3 regions of the Cryobacterium sp. TMT4-31 genome follow, and region 3 is predicted to be linked to each of the others. Evidence: riboswitches for the same ligand, from Rfam matches in the RefSeq annotation. Region 3 holds a riboswitch; each other region holds the start of a gene.
The links. Region 3 has a riboswitch for thiamine pyrophosphate ahead of E3T19_RS08945 (hypothetical protein). Riboswitches for the same ligand answer to the same signal wherever they lie in the genome.

Region 1 (7,863 bases), on a different contig from region 3:
CGGCCTCCGCCCCCCGTCGGCTGCCCGTCACGTGGTGGCCTACAACGCGGCCGCCGTCGACGAGGACCCCGCCGTGGCCCGCAACCTGGTGCGCCCGGCTCTTGAGTGGATCGGCGACCCCGATTGGGCCCCGCACATCACGGTGCTGCCCTTCGCGAAGGAGTTCGCCGCCCTGCGCTCGGCCAGCGCCAGCCGGGCTGACTTCGCGGCAGCGATGCCCGAGAGCTGGGTCGATCAGCTCGCGGTGGTCGGCACCGCCGCATCCGCTCGCCGCCGCATCGATGAGCTGCACACCGCCGGAGCCACGAGCGTTGTCCTCATCCCGGCCGGTCCCGACCCTGTGAAAGCGCTGGAGTCGCTGGCCACGGTCCTGTCGGTCCGGGCTGGTGCCGCCTAGGCTGACACCAAAGCGAAGGAGCAGACTCATGGGATTCCTCGATCGCCTCCTGGGCCGACCCGAACAACCGGAGCCGACCCGCACCGCGCCGGCCCCGCAGCGCACCGACGACGAGATCGCCGTGGAACGCTACAGGTACCTCTTGCGCACCGCACCGCCGGAGACCATTGAACAAGTGCACACCGAAGCGTTCAGCAAGCTCACCGACGAGCAGCGCGACCTGCTCTTCCAGCAGCTGACCGAGAACGCGATGGAGGGTGAGCGCCCGGCGAACGCCGAACCGGCCACCCTGGCCAAGTCCGCCACCCGGGCCGAACTCCGCCAGCCGGGCACCCTGGACCGGGTCTTCGGCGGCGACCAGGCCGGCGGCCGGCAGGGCCCCGGCTTCGGCAGCATGCTCGGCGCTTCCCTGCTCGGTACCGTGGCCGGCTACGTTGTCGGCTCGGCGCTGGTGGGCGCGTTCCTGCCCGATATGGGCGGCGAGGCGGATGCGGCCGGTGACGCCGGCACCGACTCGGGCGCCGAGACCACGGCGGACTCAGGCGATTCCGGCGGCGATTTCGGTGGTGACTCCGGCGGCGGTTTCGGTGGCGACTCCGGCGGATTCGGCGATTTCGGCGGCGGTGGAGATTTCGGCGGTTTCTAGCTCGATGCCGACCCCTCCTGCCTGTACTCTCGAAGGTAGCTTCGAGTTGGTTCCGGCCGGAGCGGCAGAAGGGTGTGGTGCGGCGTGAGCAGGCAGGATGGCAGCGACCGGCAGACCACCGGCGCCGATGTCGACGACACGACCGCCACCATGCTGCACATAGACATGGATGCGTTCTTCGCGTCCGTCGAGTTGCTCGACCACCCCGAACTCGTGCACCTCCCCGTCGTCATCGGCCACCGCTCCGGTCGGTCCGTGGTGACAGCGGCCAATTACGTCGCCCGCAAGTACGGGGTCAACTCGGCTATGCCGATGGCCATCGCCCTGCGCCGCTGCCCGGCCGCCATCGTGCTCGAGCCGCACATGGGCCGGTACGTGGAGGTGTCCCGCCAGGTGATGGGCATTTTCACCGACATGACGCCGATGGTCGAGCCGCTCAGCATCGACGAGGCGTTCCTGGATGTCGCGGGCGCCCGGCGTGTGCACGGTTCACCCGCCGAGATCGGGCGGAAGATCCGCGCCCGTGTGTTCGCCGAGACCGGACTCACCTGCTCGGTCGGCGCCGCGTCGACTAAATTCGTGGCCAAGCTGGCCTCCGGACGGGCCAAGCCCGACGGGCTGCTGGTGATCCCCGCGGAGGACACCATCGCTTTCCTGCATCCGCTGCCCGTCGGCGCCCTCTGGGGGGTGGGCGCCAGCACCGAACAGGTGCTGCTCGGGCTCGGGCTGCGGCACGTGAGCGATATCGCGCACGCCCCCCTCGAGATGCTGCAGCGTGCCGTCGGCGTCGCCAGCGCGCACAAACTGCACGATCTGTCCTGGGGCATCGACCCGCGCACGATCAACCTCGAACGCGAGGAGAAAAGCGTCGGCCACGAGGTGACCTTCGAACATGACGTCACCGATGTCGCCCGGTTGCGCAGCGAACTCCTGCGCCAAGCGGATGCGGTGGCCGCCAAGCTGCGCGGCAACGGCCTCGTCGCACGGACTGTGGTGCTCAAGCTCCGCTACGCCGACTTCAGCACGGTGACCCGGTCGCGCACCCTGGCCGAGCCCACCAACGTGGGCCGGCGGATATACGAGGAGGTCACCGCGAGCTTCGACGTGCTCGCGGCCCGCGGCATCCGGGTGCGCCTGATCGGAGTGCGGGCCGAGCAACTCGGCTCCGGCGATGGTGCCGGCATGGGCCTGTGGGACGATGACGACGACTGGCGGGAAGCCGAACTGGCCGTGGACACCGTCACCGCCCGGTTCGGCCGGGGGATCGTGCGGCCGGCCTCGCAGCTGGGCGGCGGAAGTGCTCCGAAGCGTGATGTCCATCCGTTCGGAACACCGAACGCCGGGACGCCGCAGGGAGAGGGGGAGTAGCCTCTCACCATGACTAATCTCGCCTTGAAGCTCGCAGAAAACGCTCGATCCATCGGCGTCAGGTCGGCCTACGGAGACCCCGTGCAGATCGAGGGCGTCACGATCGTTCCGGTGGCCCTGGTGCAGTACGGCTTTGGCGGTGGCGGCGAAGGTGACGAGTCCGCGGCGGCCGGCGGTGGCGGCGGTGGCATGGCCATCCCGATCGGCGCTTACGTTAAGTCCGGCGGAGCGGCCCGCTTCGAACCGAATGTGATTTCGCTGCTGGCCGTCGGCATCCCCTTCGTCTGGGTCGCCGGCAAGGCCATCGCGCGCATCATCCGCGCGCTCAAGCGCTAGCACTAGCAGCGAGATCCTCGCGCGCAGAAATTGTCGCGCGACGCCTTGCATTGCCCGGATGCGCCCGGGGAGTTCTATACTCGAAGCTGAACACGGGAGTCCGGTGAACCGGGCTGAGAGGAAGCTACTTCAGCTTCGACCGTCGAACCTGATCTGGATCATGCCAGCGCAGGGAGGCTTCTCAATCCCGTGCCCAGTATTCCTCTACGGAAAGGGCACGTACAGTGCACGCGTCAATCAACACCCAGCCTTCCAGGACTTCGTCCGCCACCTCTCTCTCCACGTCGCGGAAACCGCGGGTGCTGAAATGGCGGGTCGTCGACATCGTCGTGGCCAGCGTCATCGGCGTCGCCAGCGGCGTGATCTTCTGGGCATGGGGCCTGGCCTGGTCGCCGCTGAGCGCCCTCCTGGCCTTCACCCCCGGGCTCGAAGGACTCCTGGCCGGCGGCTGGCTGTTCGCCGGGGTGCTCGGCGGACTCATCATCCGCAAGCCCGGTGCGGCCGTCTACACCGAGGTCGTCGCCGCCGTCGTCTCGATGCTCATCGGCACCCAGTGGGGCTTCTCCACCCTGATCTGGGGTGTCGTCGAGGGGCTGGGCGCGGAGATCGTGCTGGCCCTGTTCTTGTACGCCAACTGGCGCCTGGGCGTGGCCCTCCTGGCCGGCGCCGGCGCGGGCATCGCCGTTGGTCTGCTCGACACCACCTTCACCAGCTACGCGGCCCTCGACATCGGCCCCAAGATCGTCTACCTGGTTTCCGCCGTCGTCTCCGGCACCGTGCTCGCCGGGCTGCTGTCCTGGCTGGCGGTGCGCGGACTCGCCCGCACCGGCGCGCTGAGCCGGTTCGCCGCCGGCCGCGAATCGGGCCCGACCGACCGGGTCGACACCCAGCCTGCCCGGTGACCCGCACCGGATGCCCGCTCCGCGTCGCCGAGGCCCGGCCGTGACCGGCGCCAGGGTCACGGCCTCCGGCTGGGGCTGGCGGCACGCCGGCCGGTCCCGCCCCGCGGTCTCCGGGCTCGATCTCGACATCCGCCCGGGGGAGCGGGTGCTCGTGCTCGGACCCAGCGGAGCCGGCAAGAGCACGCTGATGCACGCCCTCGCCGGTGTGCTCGGCGATGACGAGGACGGCGACGAGACCGGCGAACTCCTCATCGACGGCCGCCGCCCCAGCGCGTCCCGCGGCCGGGTGGGCCTCGTGCTGCAGGACCCGGACTCGCAGGTCGTGCTTGCGAGGGTGGGCGACGACGTCGCCTTCGGCTGTGAGAACCGCGCCGTTCCGCGCGCCGAAATCTGGCCCCGGGTCGGTCGGGCCCTCGCGGACGTGGGCCTGGACCTGCCTCTGCGGCACCCGACCAGCGCGCTCAGCGGCGGCCAGAAGCAGCGCCTGGCCCTGGCCGGGGTGCTCGCCATGCGCCCGGGCCTGGTGCTGCTGGACGAACCCACCGCCAACCTCGACCCTGACGGTGTCGTCGAGGTGCGCGACGCCGTGCTGCGCTCCGTGGAGGCGTCGGGTGCGACCCTCATCGTGATCGAGCACCGCGTCGCGGTCTGGCAGCACGTCGTGGACCGCATCGTGGTGCTCGACCCGGCCGGCGGCATCCTCGCCGACGGACCCACCGACAGCGTGCTCAGCGCCGAAGGGGAGCGGCTCGCCGCCGCCGGAGTGTGGATACCCAGGTTCCCACCCGCGACGCCCGACCGGCGCCCCCGCTCCGACGGTCCCGGCGCGGAAGTCCTGCTCAGCGCCGATGACCTCGCCGTCGGACGGGTGCCGTTCGCCCGCAAACAGGCCGTCGTCGTCGCACACGGCCTCGACCTCGCCCTGCGCGCCGGCACGGCCACGGCTCTCACCGGACCCAACGGCACCGGCAAGTCGACTTTCGCGCTCACCCTGGCCGGGCTTCTGGCCCCCGCGGGCGGGCGGTTGACCGCAACGGATGCCCTCGCCGGGGGACTCGGGCCGGCCCCGCACCGATGGCGCTCCCGCGACCTGCTGGCGCGCATCGGCACCGTCTTCCAGGACCCCGAGCACCAGTTCCTCGCCGGGACCGTGCGTGCCGAGCTCACCATCGGCCCCCGCGCCCTCGGCCTGGGCGGGGCCGAGCAAACTGAGCGAGTGGACGCGCTGCTGCACAGACTGCGGCTGGACCGTCTCGCCGACGCCAACCCGTTCACCCTGTCCGGCGGCGAGAAGCGCCGGCTGTCCGTGGCGACGGTGCTGGCGACCCGGCCCCGGCTGCTCGTCCTCGACGAACCCACCTTCGGGCAGGACTCCCGCACCTGGGCCGAGCTGGTGCGCCTCCTCGCCGAACTGCTGGACACCGGCACCGCCGTCCTGGCGGTCACGCACGATGAGCAGTTCGTGGCCGCGCTGGCGGATGCGCGCCTCACCCTGGTGCCTGGAACCGGGCCGGCGAGTGGCCGCAGCGTGACCGCCGGGCTGCGCGCGCCCGCCGGAAGGGAGGCGTCGTGAGCCTGATGACGCCGGAGATCCGGCCCAGTGCGATCGCTGGAGTGAACCCGGTCGCCAAGCTCGCCGTGGCGCTGGTGATCAGCTGCGCCCTGATGCTGTCCATCGATTGGGTCTCGGCCGCCGTCGCCCTCGCACTCGAGGCTGTGCTGCTGGCCTGGTGCGGGCTGAGCGCCCGCCAGTTCTGGCTGCGCACCGCACCGGTGTGGATCGCGGTTCCCTTCGCCGTGCTCACCACGGTGCTCTACGGACAGGACTCCGGCGCCGTGCTGTTCAGCGCCGGCTTCGTATCGGTGACCGAGGGGTCCGTGGCCCTGGCCCTCGCGATCGGGTTGCGGATCTTGGCCATCGGCATCCCCGGGATCGTGCTGTTGGCCACCACCGATCCCACCGACCTCGGTGACGGCCTCGCGCAGGTGCTGCGCCTGCCGGCCCGGTTCGTGCTCGGCGCCCTGGCCGGGCTGCGCCTGGTGGGCATGTTCATCGACGACTGGCACTCCCTGGCCCTGGCCAGGCGGGCCCGCGGGGTGGGCGACGGCGGCGGCCTGCGCGGCCGCGCCCGCCGGTTCGGCGGACTCGCCTTCGCTCTGCTGGTTCTTTCGGTGCGACGGGGCAGCAAACTCGCCACGGCCATGGAGGCCCGGGGTTTCGGCAGCGACGAACCGCGCACCTGGGCCAGGGAATCGGTCTTCGGAGTGCGTGACACACTGGTCGTCCTGATCGGGGCTGCCATCGCCGCCGCGGCGATCTCGGCAGCCGTTCTGGCGGGGACGTGGCATTTTGTGCTCGCCTGACCTGGTCGCACCGGTGCTCGCCGCCATCAGGGCGCTGAACCGCAATCCGGTCGGCGACCGGGCCGTGATCCTCATCGACGGTCCCAGCGGCGCGGGCAAGAGCACCCTCGCTGACGCCGTGCTGGCCGCCTGGCCGGGACCGGTGGCGCCGACACTGGTGCGCCTCGATGACATCTACCCGGGCTGGGGCGGCCTGGACGCCGCCGTCGACCAGGTCGGCCGGCTGGTGCTCGGCGCCCGGCACGCCGGCCGACCAGCCGCCTGGCAGCGGTACGACTGGGCGGGGGCGGTCCCGGCCGAATGGCATAGCGTCGACCCCGACCGGCCGCTCGTGATCGAGGGCTGCGGTGCCCTGGCCCGGGCGCATGCCTCCCTGAGCGACGTCAGGGTGTGGCTGGATGCCGACGACGGCATCCGCAAGCGGCGGGCGTTGGCCCGTGACGGCGGCGGGTTCGAGGCGCACTGGGACCAGTGGCAGCACGACTGGGAGGCCTACCGAGCCAGGGAGCAGCCCCAACTATCGGCCGGCGTCAGTCTCACGGGCACCCCGCCTGGGCTTGGGCGCTCCGGCGGCGCCTGAGGCGAAAACCGGGCCTGAGCAGTAAGTTGGGGTCATGACTACCCCGCAGAGTGAGAACACCGAGTACACCGTGGAATTCGTGGACGGTCCCCTCGAGGGCCAGACCGACAGCCGCGTGCTCCTGCACGGCAAGCACGACGCCCGGATCAGCATGGTCGCCGCCGTCGACAGCATGGAATCGCTGTTCTGGTACGACGAGGTCGACAGTCGAGAGGTGCAGGGCAAGCTGCACGTGCGCTACGCCTTCGACTCGTCGGACAGCGATCCCGTCGAATCTGACGACGCTCCGGTCTGAACCGGTTACGCCCACCCGCTGACGCCCACCCGCTGACTACCAGCTGGCGACGAGGGCGCTGACCACGGGGACCGGGTGCAGCAGGCGCCAGCCCGGACCCGGGTCGGTCAGACTGCTGTCGAGCTCCAACGTCGACGAGACGCTCTCCCCGAACGCATCCACCGTGACCCGGCCGATCTTGGCTCCCGCACGCCCCGTCGTGACGTCGTCGAGCGTCACGACAGGGTCGGTGCCGGCGGCGGCCTGCCAGCCGAAGCGGGTCTTGGGGGTGGCGACGACGGCATCGGCCGAATCGCCCCACGCCGTCGTGAGGGTCGCGTATCCGTCACCCTCCGCCAGGATCGGAAGCTCCGTGACCCCCGCCCGCGCCGAGGCCATCAGGGCCGTCAGGTCGGCCGTGAGGGTGTCGTAGTCCGGTTCGCCCAGGAAGGCACCCGCGAAGGTGAAGGCCTTCTCGCCGGCGACGACGGTGCCGGTGAACAGGAAGCAGACCCCGCCGGATTCGGTGTAGCTGCGCGAGATACCGGTGATCCCCTCTTCGGGCAGATACTCCGTGGTGTTCCTGACGCCGCGCTGGCCGACCAGAGCGGATGCCGGCTGCGCGATGATGTCCGCGACCACGGGGTTCGTCGCGGCCAGGCCCGCGACGCGCGCCAAGTCGGTGCCGGTCCCGGCGCTGCCGTCGAGGAGGCCGTTGGCGTCGACCACCGTGGTGTTCGGCATGCCGTTGGCGGCCAGCCAGGCGTTGGCGGCGATGAGGTAGGCGTCGACGGAGCCGAACGCCCAGCGGGCCAGGGTGTCGGCGTGGTTATTGCTGGAGCCGAGGATCATGGCCTGCAGCATCTCGCGCTCGGTCCAGCTCTCGCCGGGAAACACGATGACGGTGCGGGCATCCTGGGCCGTGTAGTCGAGGTAATCCTGGTAGTCGGCGGTGACCAAGGAGTAGGCCGGTCCGGGTTCGCCGGCCGCGAGGGG
Region 2 (7,863 bases), on a different contig from region 3:
CCGGCGGACAGCCGGTGGTCGCCCAGCGGCGCATGATCACCGCCCGCCAGGAATCGAAGCCGATGTCCCGGCAGCGCCAGAACGGCGAATTGCCGGTCAGCGCCATCAACGTGGGCAGCCAGACCCGCAGATGATTGAGGGCGTGCACCCCGGCCTCCCGGGTGGGCACGCCCACGTGCACGTGCGTGGCGCAGATCTGATGGTCCCGCACGACCCCGCGCACTCCGGACCCGATCCGGTGGTACCGGGCCGCGTCGGTGAGGGTCGGCGCCGCCGGGGCGTCGAAGGGCGTGCCGGTTCCGACAGCCAGGACGCCGCGCTCCCTCGCCACCGCAGCCAGCTCGCCTCGAAAGGCGGCCAGGTCGGCCTCGGCCTCGGTCAGCTCGGTGAAGACCGCCGAGGCTCGTTCCACCTGTGAGGCCAGGAACTCGCGGGTGACGAGTCCGGGCGCGCGAGCCCGGGGCGGCAGATCGCCCAGGATGGTGTCGGCCATACTGACCGGCCGCAGGGAGCGCGGGTCGACGAGAAAGTACTCTTCCTCGATGCCAAACGTCACCATGTGCAGCCTCCGGGAGCCGGATCGGCGGAGCCGGACAGGAACATCCTGTCACCGGGAGGCAGGTCAGGGAACACCTCACCGAGCGGACAGGAATTTAGGTAAGGCTATACTTACCAAGGCCCGCATCGCGAGGAGCCGTCACTTTACGCTCAGCACCGTCAGGAGTTCCCATCACTACGAAAAGGACGCACGCCCTCGTGGGCCTGCTCACCGCCGTCGCGCTCGCCACCCTGTCGGGCTGCGGCGCCTCCGAGGAGATCGACTCGCCGGCGGCCCTGGCCGTCGCCAGCGACGGGAAGACGGGGTATCCCCTCGTCGTCTCGAACTGCGGCTCCGAGCAGACGTTCGAGGCCGCCCCGGAGCGCGTGGTGTCGTTGGACCAGAACTCGACGGAGATCCTGCTGTCGCTCGGCCTGGAAGAGCGCATGGTCGGCACCGCGTCGTGGACCGACCCGGTGCTCGACTCGCTGGCCACCGCGAACTCGGCGGTACCGCGGCTGGCCGACAACGCGCCCACCTACGAGGTGCTGTTGGGTACCGACCCCGACTTCGTCACGGCCTCGTTCGGTCGCCACTACGCCGACGCCGGGGTCGCCAGCCGCGAACGGCTCGCCGAGACGGCCATCGGCTCCTACCTCTCGCCCACCGACTGCGACAACGGTGTGAGCGTCAACGGCGGCGGAACCCGCACGACGGCGCTCAAGGTCGACGCGTTGTACCAGGAGATCCGCGAGCTGGCCGAGATCTTCGACGTGACGGACCGGGGCGAGGCGCTGGTCAGCGAACTCGAAGGGCGGGCCGCGGCGGCCTCCGACGGCCTGGACTTCGACGGACACTCGGTCATGTTCTGGTTCGCCGACACGAAGACGCCCTACATCGCCGGCGGCCTCGGCTCAGCGGCGCTCCTGGCCAGCACCACGAACATGACGAATGTCTTTGCCGACACCGCCGACGATTGGCCTGCCGTTGGCTGGGAGAGCGTCGTCGACGCCGACCCGGACATCCTCGTCCTGGGCGATCTGCAGCGCGACCGCTTCCCCGGCGACCGTCTCGACGAGAAGATCCAATTCCTCGAGAGCGACCCCCTCACCAAGAACCTCGAGGTCGTGCAGGAGCAGCGCTACATCGCCCTGCACGGCGCCGAGATGAACCCGTCCATCCGCTTCGTCGACGGCCTCGAGAAGATCCGTGCCTGGTGGGACGAGCACAAGGACGCGCTCTGAGCACCGTTGAAGCCGCCTCGGTGACCCGCGGGCGGCCCCTGCCGCGCGCGGTGCTCGCCCTGGCCCTCGGCCTGCTCGGCCTGGTCGCGATCGTGCTCTCGGTGGGCGTCGCCGTCACGCTCGGCCCCGCGGATGTGTCCCTCGTCAACGTGCGCGACATCCTGTTGAACCATCTAGCGTTGACCGACATCCCGGTGCGCGTCTCGGAGGATGCGATCGTCTGGCAGGAACGGCTGCCGCGGGCCCTGGTCGCAGCGGCGTGCGGGGCCGGGCTCGGCCTGAGCGGGGTCATCCTGCAGTCGCTGCTGCGCAATCCGCTTGCCGACCCGTTCGTGCTCGGGGTGTCCTCCGGGGCATCGACGGGGGCGGTGCTCGTCGGGGTTCTCGGCATCGGCGGCGGAGCCATCGGGCTCTCCGGCGGCGCGTTCATCGGCGCCCTGGCCGCGTTCGGCTTTGTGCTGCTCCTCGCCCGGTTCTCGTCCGCCGGCACGGCGGGGGTCATCCTGGCCGGCGTCGCGAGCACCCAGCTGTTCTCGGCGCTCACCTCCCTGGTCGTGTTCGCCTTCGCGGACTCCGACGAGACCCGTGGGGTGATGTTCTGGCTCCTCGGCTCGCTCGAAGGCATGCGCTGGGACGACGTGGCCCTCAGCTCCGGCGTGGTCACGGTGGGCGCCCTGATCTGCCTGGTCTGGGCGCGATCGCTCGACGCCTTCGCGTTCGGTGAGGATGTCGCCGCGTCTCTCGGCATCCACGTCGGGCGCACCCGGCTGATCCTGTTGATCGTCACGGCCCTGTTGACCGCCACCCTGGTGAGCATCGCGGGCGCCATCGGCTTCGTCGGCCTGGTTCTGCCGCACGCGGCCCGCCTGCTCTTCGGCCAGCGCCACTCGAGGGTCATCCCGGCCACGATTGTGCTCGGCGCTGTCTTCATGGTGTGGGTGGATGCCGCGTCCCGCGTCGTCTTCGCCCCCACCCCGCTGCCGGTCGGCGTGGGCACCGCCCTCGTGGGCGTTCCCGTGTTCGTGCTGTTGCTGCTGCGGAACAAGGGCAGGGGCAGGGCGTGACACTCGAAGCGCACCGCGTGAGCTGGCGGCGAGGCGGCACCCTCGTGATCGACGACGTGACCCTCTGCCCGCTGCCCGGCTCGACGGTGGGTCTGCTCGGCCCGAACGGCTCCGGCAAATCCTCCCTGTTGCGCCTCCTCCAGGGCGTGTCGGCACCCGATACCGGCAGGATCACGCTCGACGGGGCCGACCTCACCTCGGTGCGTCGCCGCCACGTCGCCCGAACCGTGGCGACCGTCACGCAGCACGCGGAGACCGAGGTGGACATCCTGGTACGGGACGTCGTGCGGCTGGGCCGCACGCCTTACCGGTCGCTCTTCGGCGGGGACACCGCAGACGATGCGCGGGCGATCGACCGCGCACTGGCGCACGTGGGTCTGACCGACAAGGCGGACCGACTCTGGCGCACGTTGTCGGGCGGGGAGCGCCAGCGCGCCCACATCGCGCGGGCTCTCGCGCAGGAGCCGACCGAGCTGTTGCTCGACGAGCCCACCAACCACCTCGACATCCGGCATCAGCTGGAGCTGTTGGCCCTCGTCGCCGACCTGCCGGTCACCGCGATCGTGGCCCTGCACGACCTGAATCTCGCGGCCACCTTCTGCGACAGTGTGCTTGTCCTGCAGGACGGACGCGCGGTCGCCGGGGGCAGCCCGCGAGACGTGCTCACGCCCGAGCTCATCGGCGACGTCTACGGGGTGCGGGCCCGGGTCGCCGAGGACGCGATGACGGGCCGCTCTCACGTGCTGTTCGATCCCACCCCGCTCTGACGGCCGCGCCCCGCGGCGGCCGGCGTCGGAGGGTCTAGGCCGTGTCCGCCGGGCGCCGGTAGAAACCGGCCAGCGCCGCGGTGAACGCCTGCGGCTGCTCCACCCACGGGTAGTGCCCGGCGCCGGCGATGGTCACTGCACGACCGTTCGTGAACAGGTCCGCGACGGCCAGCACCGGGGCCAGCCCGGTCAGGCCGTCGTCGGCGCCCGCGACCACCAGAACCGGGCAGTGCACCTGCGCCAGGCCGATCAGGATGCCCGCCGGGTCGGCCCCGGCGAAGAACAGGTCCTGCGCCGCGGGATGCCAGGCGCCGGTCGCCTCGTGCTCCCGGGCCTGGGCCGTCCACCGCGACCAGGCGATCGGGGCGAGGTAGGGGAACAGGTGGTTCAGGTCGGAGGCGGTCGTCGCCGCCGTCGCCGCGATCCGGTGCGCGACGTAATCGGCGTACCAGGGCTCGGCGCGGTGCCCCGTGATGATGTGCGAGCTGTCGTCGGGGACGGTCACGAGCCACTGCGCGGGCGGGGTGAGCAGGCACAGGCTCGCCAGCCGATGAGGGTGGCGGGCCGCATAGGCGAGCGCGACGCGGGTGCCGGCCGAGTGGCCGAGCAGCTCGATCTCGGCCAGCCCCAGGTGCCGGCGGAGCGCCTCGACGTCGTCGGCCAGGGCGGGCCAGGATGCGGCGGGCGCGGTGGGCGATGGCGACGACGCCCCCACGCCCCGCTGGTGCAGCACCACGAGGGTGCGCAGGCGGGTGAGCCCGGCCAGATCGCCCAGGTACTCCGGATGCCGGGCCGGCCCGCCGGCCAGCACGACCAGCGGCGGGCGCTCAGGCGCGCCCGCCGCATCCGGGGTCAGAACGTCGTAGTGCAGAACGGTCTCATCGTGCGACGCGAAGCTGGGCATGACCCCACCGTACCGAGCCGCCCACGCCGAGGCCGGGTTAGAGCTCGAAGGGGAAGCCGAGGTCGTCGGGGTAATCGCCGAGCGCGGTGAGCTGGGCGGCGGCGCGCTGCAACGCGGCGAGGGCCAGGCCGAGGGTACCGGGGCCGAAGCTGACCCTGGAGACGCCGAGTTCGGCCAGCCGGGCCAGGGGAACGGCGCCGGGGTTCCCGATCACGGAGATGCGGCCGTTCACCTCGTCGAGGGCGCGCTTGACCTTGTCTTCGTCGCCCAGGCCGAGGAAGAAGATCACGTCGGCGCCGGCGTCGAGATAGGCGTTGGCACGCTGAACGGCCTCGGCCCACTCGCCGCCGCCCGCGAGGGTGTCGACGCGGGCGTTGATCACCAGCGGCACCCCGGCCGCCTCGGCGCCCTCCCGCGCCGCGGCGACCCGGGCGGCCGCGGTGGGGATGTCGAACTGCGGCGCCTTGGTGGCGCCCACGGAGTCTTCGATGTTGATGCCGGCGGCCCCGGCCTCCTCGATCAGGCGGCGCACGTTGCGGGCGACCCCCGCGGAATCCGCCGCGTAGCCCTTCTCGAAGTCGACCGAGACGGGCAGGTCGGTCGCTCCGGTGATAATGCGGGCGGCGATGATGGCCTCGTCGACGGTGAGGCCCTCGCCGTCCGGCAGGCCGCGCACGTTGGACACCGAGTGCGAGGCACTGGCGAGGGCTTTCACGCCCGGGGTCTCGGAGACGATCTTGGCGGTGATCGCGTCCCACACGTTCGTGACGATCAGTGGCGTGCCGGGCACGTGCAGGGCGTTGAGGAGTTCGGCCTTGTTCAGCAGTGTGGTTGTCATCGGTCCAGTGTGCCGGGTGCGCCGGTGTAAACGCTGGAGGGTTTCAGACAAAGACAAAGACGCAGCGCTGTCAACCGTGTATACACGTCGCCGCTTTGGTCTTAGCGTGAGATCTACACCGAGGGAGATGTCATGCAGGCTCACACCCTCACGGTCGGCGAGCGCCTGTTCCGATTGCGCAGCTCGTGCGACGTGACCGCGCTCGTAGCAGCCCTCACGGCCGCCGTCCGGCAGGGTGGCGGAATGGTCAGGCTACCCGTCGTCGGCGATGTCGGTGTGGAGGCGCTCGTGTCACCCGGCGTCAGCGTGGTGCTGGAGACCTTCGAGGTGGATCCGCTCGCGCTTCTGGACCCGGCGGTGCCGGTGCCGTGGTTCGCCGTCGACGATTTCGACTACTAGTCCGGGTGTGAACAATCCGGCCGCTAGGGTTTCGGTAGTGACACGGGGTGCCCTGCCAAACGGCCGGGGCTGAGAAAACACCCGTTGAACCTGATCTAGTTCGTACTAGCGAAGGGATGTCCCGGATGACCATCCGTCTGACACCAGAGAATGCTGCCCATCTGCTCGACCGTCTGCGCGAGAGCCAACCTCTCGTACAGTGCCTCACCAACGCGGTGGTGACCAACTTCACCGCCAACGTGCTGCTGGCCCTGGGAGCCGCGCCCGCGATGGTGGACGTGCCCACCGAGGCCGGACCGTTCGCCGGGGTGGCCTCCGGAGTGCTGGTGAACGTGGGCACCCCGCACGCCGAGCAGCGCAGTGCGATGCTCGAGGCCGCGTCGGCCGCACACGCCGCCGGCACCCCCTGGGTGCTCGACCCCGTCGCGATCGGCGTGCTGCCGGTGCGCACCGGGCTGGCTCGCGAGCTGCTGCACTTCCGGCCCACGGCCATCCGCGGTAACCCGTCGGAGATCATCGCCCTGGCCCAGCTGGGCACCGGCGGCCGAGGCGTCGACGCCACCGACTCGCCGGAGGGCGCCGCCGACGCCGCCGCCCTGCTCGCCCGCAGCACCGGAGCGAGCGTAGCCGTGTCCGGCGCGGTCGACCTCATCACCGACGGTTCGCAGACCATCCGGGTGGCCAACGGTCACGTGCTGCTCACCCGGGTCACCGGCGGCGGATGCGCGCTCGGCGCGGTGACCGCCGCCGTGCTCTCGCTCGTCGACCGTGACGAACCCGGCGCAACGCTCGCCGCGACCGCCGCCGCCACGCTGCTGTACACCGTCGCCGCCGAACTCGCCGCCGCCGACGCGGCCGGGCCGGGCAGTTTCGCGGCGCACTTCCTCGACCGGCTGCACTCCCTCGACGGCGCCACCATCATCGACCGGGCGCGGCTGGCGTGAGCGATCTCTCGCTCTACCTCGTCACCGACACCGCCCTGTGCGCTGCCAGGGGCGTGCTGAGAACCGTGATCGACGCCGTCGCCGGCGGCATCACCACCGTGCAGGTGCGCGACAAGACCGGGTCGGACGACGACGTGCTGCGCCTGCTGCTGCAGGTGGCCGACGCGGTCGGTGACCGCGCCACCGTGGTCGTCAACGACAGGGTCGACGTGTACCTGCGGGCGCTCGCCGAGGGCGCCGCCGTGCACGGCCTGCACGTGGGCCAGGGCGACGAAGCCGTGGCCAGAGTGCGCGACAGGGTCGGCTCCGACGCGATTGTGGGCATCACCGCCAACACCCCGGCCGAGCTCGACAGGGTCTTCGCGCTGCCCCCCGGAACCGTGGACTACCTGGGCGTCGGCGTCATCCGGGCCACCAGCACCAAACCCGACCATCCACCCGTGCTCGGGGTGCCCGGCTTCGCCGCGCTGGCCGCCACGAGTGCGCTGCCCTGCGTCGCGATCGGCGGCATCGGGCTCGCGGATGTCTGGCCGTTGCGCCGGGCCGGGGCCGCCGGGGTGGCCGTGGTGTCGGCCGTCTGCGCCGCTCCGGATGCCCGTGCCGCCGCCAGCGCCCTGCGCCGGGAGTGGACCCGATGACCGGGCCGAGGGAGATCCCCCGGGTGCTCAGCATCGCCGGCACCGACCCCACCGGCGGCGCCGGGATTCAGGCCGACCTCAAGAGCATCGCCGCTAACGGCGGTTACGGCATGGCCGTGGTCACCGCGCTCGTCGCCCAGAACACCCGCGGGGTGCGTTCGGTGCACATCCCGCCGGTGTCCTTCCTCGTGGAACAGCTCGACGCGGTCAGCGACGACGTCACCATCGACGCCGTGAAGATCGGCATGCTCGGCCAGGCCGACCTCATCGAGACCGTGGCCGCGTGGCTGGCCCGGGTGCGGCCATCCGTGATCGTGCTCGACCCGGTGATGATCGCCACCAGCGGCGACCGGCTGCTCGACGCGTCCGCCGAGGCCGCGCTCCGCGCCCTGGTGCCGCTGGTGCACCTGGTCACCCCGAACCTGCCCGAGCTGGCCGTGCTCGTGAACGAACCCGAGGCCGCCGACTGGGCAGCGGCCCTCGAGCAGGGCGAGCGGCTCTCCCGCGCCTGCGGCACCCGGGTGCTG
Region 3 (7,863 bases):
GCGGCACGGCGATGGCCGCGGCGACCATGCCCATCGGGCCCGGGTTGCCGGAGGCGATCAGCGCGGAACCGAACAGGAACGCCGTCTTGTTGATCGGGCCGCCCATGTCGAACGCGACCATCGCGCCCAGGATCAGGCCGAGCACGACGACGCTGCCTCCGTCGAGGCTGGAGAGGAAGTCGGTCATCGAGGAGAACACCCAGGCGATCGGCTGGCCGAGGGCGAGCACGAACAGTCCGCCGACGACGAGGGTGGTGATCACGGGGATGACCAGGATCGGCATGATCGGCTTGATGAAGCGGTGCACGGGGATCTTCTTGATGCCCAGCGCCACGAAGCCCACCAGGAAACCGGTGACGATGCCGCCGATGAAACCGGCACCCGATTCGGAGTTGTAGAAGGAGCCGGTCGTGGCGATCCAACCGCAGATCATGCCGGGTGCGAGCCCGGGCCGGTCGGCGATCGCGTAGGCGATGAAGCCGGAGAGGATCGGCACCATCAGGGTGAAGCCGAGCACGCCGATCTGGTTGATGGTGAACCAGAAGCTGTCCTCGGGGATCACGAGTCCCTGCGGGGTGGCCTCGCCGCCGATCGACAGCGAGATCGCGATGAGCAGCCCGCCGACGACGACGAACGGGATCATGTACGACACGCCGTTCATCAGCGCGCGGTAGATGAAACCGCCGATGTCGCGTTTCCCGGCGCTCGCCGGGGCATCCGTGGTCACGGCGGCGCGGCCGGTGGGGGCGGCGGCCAGCGCCTCGGCGATCAGCGCGGCCGGGCGGTGGATGCCGTCGGAGACGCGGGTGGAGACGATGCGCTTGCCCCCGAAGCGGGACAGGTCGATCTGGGTGTCGGCGGCGACGACGACAGCGTCGGCGCGGTCGATGTCGGCCTGACTGAAGGTGCCTTCGACTCCGACGGACCCGTGCGTCTCGACCCGGATCTCGTAGCCGAGTTCGGTGGCGGCCGCGTCGAGTTTCTCGGCAGCCATGTAGGTGTGGGCGATGCCCGTTGGGCAGGCCGTGATCGCCAGGATCAACACCGTGGGCGGCGCGATGGTGGTGTCGGTCGGGGTGTCAGGCATGGTGCGGTGTCCTTCCAGGACGACGCCGACGACCGGTGGCCCGTCGGCCATGGAGCGCGTGCTCACCCGGTGAAGAATGCAGCAGCCTGTCCAGCGTACAGTTCGGCGCCCGGTGCATTCGAGAGTCTTTCGGCCCTGCCGGCCGCTAGGGTGGGACGCGACACGGGGTGCCTCCGCCGGATGCGGACGCTGAGATCCAAACCCGTCGAACCTGACTAGTTAGCACTAGCGAAGGGATGTCGCCATGAACGTTCACGCCGCCGAATCACGCGGGGATGCCGACCCGGATCTGCGGCCGGAGCCGGGCCGCACCGAACCGTTCAGCAGGCTGCTCTGGGCCGACATCGCCGAAACCCGCACCGCCATCGATGCGTTGCCCTTCATCGCGGAACTCGGCGACGGCAGCCTGTCCGCCGGCCACTTCGCCTACTACCTGGCCCAGGATGCCCTCTACCTCGCCGCGTACTCCCGGGTGCTGGCGCAGGCGAGCGTCCTGGCGCCCACCCCCGCCGAACGGGAATTCTGGGCTACCGGCGCCGCCAACTGCATCGAGGTGGAACTCGAGCTGCACCGCACCTGGCTGACCGGCCATGACACGCGCCCGGCGCCCGGCCCGGTGACCCGGTCCTACGTCGACCACCTGGTCGCGGTCAGCGCGGCAGGCAACTATGCGGTGCTGCTGGCCGCGGTCCTGCCCTGCTACTGGCTCTACGCGGATGTCGGCGAGCGCCTGCACGCCGGCTTCACGGCGAGCCGGCGCGACGCGGCGCATCCGTACGCCGACTGGCTGGAGACCTACGCCGACGAGGGGTTCGCGGCCGCGACCCGGCAGGCAATCCTGCTCACCGACACCGCGGCGGCCACCGCGACGGCCGTCGACCGGGCGCTCATGCGCGCCGTGTTCGCGCGGTCGGCGGCCCTCGAGTTGCTCTTCTTCGACGCGCCCCGGCTGCACGCGCCGGGGTAGCAGACCACAACCATCCGCACCCGCGGATGCATGACTCCTGCGATTCCCAGCCGCCGACCGGCGATCGCCCCGGAATGAAGAGGCGGTCGGCCACGCCGGCGGAATCGAGCACGAGTTGTGCTTCGGCGGCGCCGGATCAGGTCAGCGCCACGGTGCGGAAGCCCACGTTGCCGGCCGCGGAATCCGCGGTGTTGGAGGCCCGAGCGGAGTTGCGATACCGGTTGCAATAGGAGTCGTGGCAGAGGTACGAGCCGCCGCGCATCGAACGCTGCTCGCCCGTCGCCGGGCCGGCCGGATTCTCGGCGGGGGAGTGCGCGTAATAGCCCTCCGCCCACCAGTCGGCGCACCACTCCCAGACGTTGCCCACGCTCTGCCAGAGGCCGTAGCCGTTCGGCGCGAACTCCCGCACCGGGGCGGTGCTGAGCCAGCCATCGGCCAGGGTGTTCACCGCGGGAAACCGGCCCTGCCAGATGTTGCAGCGCTGCCCTTCCTCCCACTCGTCGCCCCACGGGTAGCGCCGGCCGGCCAGCCCGCCGCGCGACGCGCACTCCCACTCGGCCTCGGTCGGCAGCCGTCGCCCCGCCCAGGCGCAGTAGGCCAGCGCGTCGTTCCAGCTCACCTGCACCACCGGATGCTCGGCCAGCCCGTCGAGCGACGAACGGGGGCCGGCCGGATGCGCCCAGTCCGCGCCGCGCACCCCCAGCCACCAGGGTGTCTGCGGGGGTTGGCCGACCACGTCATCGATGTCGGCCTGCAACGCGAGGTGGAACACCGCGGAGTAGCCGAACAGCTCCGACTCGGTGCGATACCCGGTATCGGCCACGAACCGGGCGAAGGCGGCGTTGGTGACCGTCGTCGTGTCGATGGAGAAGGCATCCAGCCGCACTTCGTGCACGGGGGTCTCGCCGTCGCCGGGATTGCCCGCGCCGTCGGCGTCGCCCATGGCGAAGACCTGCGCCGGCACCAGCGCCTGGTCGAGGTGATGCCGGACGAGTGAGCCGGGAGCGGCCGGTGCCGGGGGGAGCTGGGACATGGCTGTGCCCGGGGGTGCCTCCGCATCGTCTACGCCCACGGCCAGCCGGGCCTGGCGTATCACCTCGTGTGCGGGCGCGCAGCACCCGTGCTCATCCGTCGTCACGCGCAGACCCTAGCGCTCCTCCGTCGCCGCGACCACCCTGCCGGCGGGACCAGGCTCGCCCCTCCTGATGGCGACTCACGGCATCTGGCGAGCAGAAGCTGGCGCCCGATCAGGGGCAGGGGGTACCGCCAGATTGGACGGTGGCCCATACTGGGCTCCATGGTTCCCCGCTCCGCCCCGAGTTATCGCACGCTCGCCTCGATCAGCAGGATCACTTTGCTCCTGCACCTGCAGCGTCGCGGAACCATGACCGTCGGCGACCTCGCCGAGGCGGCCGGGCTGCATCCCAACACCGCCAGAGAACATCTGCAGCGCCTGGTCGACGATGGTTTCATCACCTGCCAGCCGGAGACCCGCGAGACCAAGGGTCGCCCCCGCATGCTCTACAGCGCGGCGGCCGGTTCCGCCGAGCCCGGTTCGGTGCGCGCGGCCAAGGCCGAAGCCGCACAGCGCCGCGGTGACCTCGTGCGGAGGCTCCTGCCCCTCGAAACCGTCGACACCTCCCCGCGCCAGTGCCAGATGGACGCGCTCGACGACCACCTCGACGCCAGCGGCTTCGATTCCGACCACGACTCTGACGGCACCCACGTGCACCTGCACGATTGTCCGTACAGCGAGATGGTGAAGCTGCACCCCGAGGTGTGCACTGTGCACTTCGGCCTGATCAAGACGCTGCTCGAACAGACGGATGGCCCGCTGCGGGCCGACCGGCTGCATCCGTTGGTCGGGCCGGACATCTGCACCCTCGACCTGCTCGAGCGGGTCCTGGAGCCGGCCGCGGCGGTGCCGCCTGTGGTCATTTACGCTCCCGCTGATTATTAACGGCGTTTCCCGGTTGTAGCGGTTTTCCGCACTCGGGAGACTTGCGCAGAGGGCATCGCTGACCGTGGCGACGCCGGCAGCGCTAGGAGATCTTCGTGAAATCAGTCAAGAATTCTGTCTTTTCACGAAATGGCCGAGCCGGGGCCACATCCGCCAAACCCGGCAGCGACGGTCCCATCACCGACTCAATCCTCAACCTCGGCCGGTTCCTGCGCCGCGGTGAAACCTCCCCAGACCTGCGTTCGTTGTTCCTCGAGGGCGGCCGCGACGCCGACTCGTTCTACCGTGACCGCTGGACCCACGACAAGGAGGTGCGGTCCACCCACGGCGTGAACTGCACAGGCTCCTGTTCCTGGAAGGTGTACGTCAAAGACGGCATCATCACCTGGGAGACCCAGCAGACCGACTACCCCTCCGTGGGTCCGGACTCGCCAGAGTACGAACCCCGCGGCTGCCCCCGCGGCGCCGCGTTCAGCTGGTACACCTACTCGCCCAACCGGGTGCGCTACCCCTACGTGCGCGGTGTGCTGCTCGAGCTGTACCGCGCGGCCAAGGCCCGCACCGGCGACCCGGTGCTCGCCTGGGCCGAGGTCACCGGCAACCCGGAGAGCGCCAAGGCGTACAAGAGTGCCCGCGGGCAGGGTGGCCTGGTGCGCGCCAGCTGGGACGAGGCCGCCGAGATCGTCGCCGCCGCCCAGGTGCACACCATCAAGAACTACGGACCCGACCGGATCGCCGGCTTCTCGCCGATCCCCGCCATGTCGATCGTCTCCCATGGAGTGGGCAACCGGTTCATCACCCTGCTCGGCGGCACCATGCTCTCGTTCTACGACTGGTACGCCGACCTGCCCGTCGCCTCCCCGCAGGTGTTCGGCGACCAGACGGATGTGCCCGAATCCGCCGACTGGTGGAACTCCAGCTATCTGATCATGTGGGGCTCGAACGTCCCGGTGACCCGCACCCCCGACGCGCATTTCATGGTCGAAGCCCGCTACCGCGGTCAGAAAGTTATCACCGTCTCGCCTGACTACGCCGACAACTCCAAGTTCGCCGACGAGTGGCTGGCCGTGCACCCCGGCACCGACGGCGCCCTGGCCCTGGCCATGGGCCACGTCGTGCTCAAGGAATTCCTCGTCGACCGGCGCACCCCGCAGTTCGTGGACTACATGAAGAAGTTCAGCGACTCCGCCTACCTGATCACCCTCACTCCGCGCGGCGACGCCTACGTGCCCGGTAAGTTCCTCACCGCGGATGCCCTGCCCGACACGGCCTCCACCGTCGCCAGCGCCACCTTCAAGCCCGTGCTGCTCGACCAGGTCGGCCACGCGGTCGTGCCCAACGGCTCACTCGGCCACCGGTTCAGCGAAACCGACGCCGGCAAGTGGAACCTCGACCTGGAGGGCGTCGACCCGCTGCTCTCCATCGCCGACAGCCCCGACCACGACGGCCGGAGCGCCGCCATCGACATGCCCCGCTTCGACGTCTCCGCCCTCACCGGCGAAGAGGGCGAGGAGCACACCGGCGGCGCCGGCGTCATCCGCCGCGGCGTGCCCGTGCGAATGGTGGCCGGCCAGCTGGTCACCACGGTCTTCGACCTGCTGCTGGCCCAGTACGGCGTCAGCCGCGACGAACTGAACCTGCCCGGCGTCTGGCCCACCGGCTACGACGACGCCTCCTCGCCCGGCACCCCCGCCTGGCAGGAGGAGATCACCTCCGTGCCGGCGCAGGCCGCGGCCCGGATCGGCCGGGAGTTCGCGCAGAACGCCGAAGACTCCGGCGGCCGCTCGATGATCCTGATGGGCGCAGGCACCAACCACTGGTTCCACTCCGACACCATTTACCGCGCCTTCCTCGCGCTGACCACCATGACCGGCTGCCAGGGCGTGAACGGTGGCGGGTGGGCGCACTATGTGGGTCAGGAGAAGGTGCGCCCGGTCACCGGCCAGGCGCAGTACGCCTTCGGCCTGGACTGGGTACGCCCGCCGCGCGCCATGATCGGCACCGCATTCTGGTATCTCGCCACCGACCAGTGGCGTTACGACGGCCTCAGCGCCGACACCCTCGCCAGCCCGTTGGCCACCGGCACCTTCACCGGACGCACCACGGCGGACTGCCTGGTCGAATCGGCCAAACGCGGCTGGATGCCCAGCTACCCCACCTTCAACCGCAACTCGCTCGACATCGTCGACGACGCCGATGCGGCCGGGGTCGCCCCGGCCCAGTACGTGGTCGATTCACTCAAGGACGGCAGCCTCGGCTACGCCTGCGAAGACCCGGATGCGCCGGAGAACTTCCCCCGGGTGCTCGTCGTCTGGCGGGCCAACATCCTCGGCTCCTCCGGCAAGGGCAACGAGTACTTCCTCAAGCACCTGCTCGGCGCCCAGAGCGCGGTGCGCGCCCCGGAATCCCCGGAGGAGAAGCGCCCGCACACCATGAAGTGGCATGAGTCGGCCCCGGAGGGCAAGCTCGACCTGATGGTCACCAGCGACTTCCGGATGACGTCCACAACCATCTACAGCGACGTGGTGTTGCCGCCGGCCACCTGGTACGAGAAGCACGACCTGTCCACCACCGACATGCACCCGTTCATCCACTCGTTCAACCCGGCTATCGACCCGCCGTTCCAGTCCAAGACCGACTTCGACATCTTCCACCTGCTGGCCCAGAAAGTGTCCGAGTTCTCCGAGAAACACCTCGGTGTGCGCCGCGACCTCGTTGCCACGCCGCTGATGCACGACACCCCCGACGCCATGGCCACCCCGCACGGCATCGTGGTGGAGAACCCCGACCTGATTCCCGGCATCACCATGCCGCGGCTGGTCGTGGTGGAACGTGACTACCCGGCCTTCGCCGCGCAGCTCGGCTCCCTCGGCCCGCTCACCGCCAAGCTCGGCATGACCATCAAGGGCGTCAAATACGACCCCGACAAGGAAATCGAGTACCTCGGCACCAAGAACGGTCTCGTCGAGTCTGGACCGGCGGCCGGCCGGCCGAAGCTGGCCACCGACATCCACGCCTGCGAGATGGTGCTCGCCTTCTCCGGAACCACCAACGGGCGCCTCGGCACCCAGGGTTTCCGGCAGCTCGAGGAGCGCACCGGGCAGAAGCTCGCCCACCTGGCCAGCGACAACGAGGGGCGCCGGTTCACCTTCAAGGATGTGCAGGGCGCTCCGGTTCCCGTGCTCACCTCGCCGGAATGGTCGGGCAGCGAGCACGGCGGACGCCGCTACAGCGCCTTCACTATCAATGTCGAACACCTCAAACCGTGGCACACCCTCACCGGGCGGCAACATTTCTACCTCGATCATGACTGGATGATCGAGCTCGGCGAGCAGCTGCCGATCTACCGGCCGCCGTTGGACATGCACAGACTGTTCGACGACTCGGTCGTCGGCTCAACGAAGTCCACGGGCGCACCCGGCTCGAAGGGTCGCGCCGAGGTGGCCGTGCGCTACCTCACCCCGCACTCCAAGTGGTCGATCCACTCCGAGTACCAGGACAACCTGCTGATGCTCTCGCTCTCCCGGGGCGGACCGACCATCTGGATGTCGCCGCAGGACGCCGACAAGATCGGCGTGCGCGACAACGAGTGGATCGAGTCGTACAACCGCAACGGCGTTGTCGTGGCCCGGGCGATCGTCTCGCACCGGATGCCGGAGGGCACCGTGTACATGTACCACGCCAAAGACCGCACCATCAACGTGCCCGTCGCCGAGACCAGCGGACTGCGCGGTGGCACCAACAACTCGCTCACCCGCATCCTGCTCAAGCCCTCGCACCTGATCGGCGGCTACGCCCAACTTTCATTCGCTTTCAACTACCTCGGCCCGACCGGGAACCAACGCGACG

Region 1: it holds a riboswitch for thiamine pyrophosphate, as region 3 does, so the genes downstream of both, E3T19_RS10485 (ECF transporter S component) here and E3T19_RS08945 (hypothetical protein) in region 3, are expected to answer to the same signal.
Region 2: it holds a riboswitch for thiamine pyrophosphate, as region 3 does, so the genes downstream of both, thiM (hydroxyethylthiazole kinase) here and E3T19_RS08945 (hypothetical protein) in region 3, are expected to answer to the same signal.

What each region holds. Positions count from the first base shown of each region.
Region 1 is NZ_SOGI01000043.1:181,011-188,873, reverse strand. Features, by position in the region: gene E3T19_RS10505 (LLM class flavin-dependent oxidoreductase) at 1-397, shown strand, start outside; gene E3T19_RS10500 (hypothetical protein) at 426-1,043, shown strand; gene dinB (DNA polymerase IV) at 1,128-2,411, shown strand; gene E3T19_RS10490 (hypothetical protein) at 2,421-2,747, shown strand; TPP riboswitch at 2,830-2,940, shown strand; gene E3T19_RS10485 (ECF transporter S component) at 2,972-3,649, shown strand; gene E3T19_RS10480 (ABC transporter ATP-binding protein) at 3,660-5,222, shown strand; gene E3T19_RS10475 (energy-coupling factor transporter transmembrane protein EcfT) at 5,219-6,013, shown strand; gene E3T19_RS10470 (ATP-binding protein) at 6,027-6,593, shown strand; gene E3T19_RS10465 (hypothetical protein) at 6,628-6,888, shown strand; gene E3T19_RS10460 (D-alanyl-D-alanine carboxypeptidase family protein) at 6,925-7,863, opposite strand, start outside.
Region 2 is NZ_SOGI01000008.1:86,438-94,300, forward strand. Features, by position in the region: gene E3T19_RS01605 (glutamate--cysteine ligase) at 1-559, opposite strand, end outside; gene E3T19_RS01610 (ABC transporter substrate-binding protein) at 757-1,782, shown strand; gene E3T19_RS01615 (iron ABC transporter permease) at 1,755-2,846, shown strand; gene E3T19_RS01620 (ABC transporter ATP-binding protein) at 2,843-3,613, shown strand; gene E3T19_RS01625 (alpha/beta fold hydrolase) at 3,648-4,517, opposite strand; gene E3T19_RS01630 (isocitrate lyase/phosphoenolpyruvate mutase family protein) at 4,555-5,355, opposite strand; gene E3T19_RS01635 (hypothetical protein) at 5,488-5,754, shown strand; TPP riboswitch at 5,788-5,888, shown strand; gene thiM (hydroxyethylthiazole kinase) at 5,880-6,698, shown strand; gene thiE (thiamine phosphate synthase) at 6,695-7,336, shown strand; gene thiD (bifunctional hydroxymethylpyrimidine kinase/phosphomethylpyrimidine kinase) at 7,333-7,863, shown strand, end outside.
Region 3 is NZ_SOGI01000037.1:12,883-20,745, forward strand. Features, by position in the region: gene E3T19_RS08940 (fructose-specific PTS transporter subunit EIIC) at 1-1,153, opposite strand, end outside; TPP riboswitch at 1,241-1,341, shown strand; gene E3T19_RS08945 (hypothetical protein) at 1,332-2,054, shown strand; gene E3T19_RS08950 (formylglycine-generating enzyme family protein) at 2,191-3,087, opposite strand; gene E3T19_RS08955 (metalloregulator ArsR/SmtB family transcription factor) at 3,352-4,014, shown strand; gene E3T19_RS08960 (nitrate reductase subunit alpha) at 4,191-7,863, shown strand, end outside.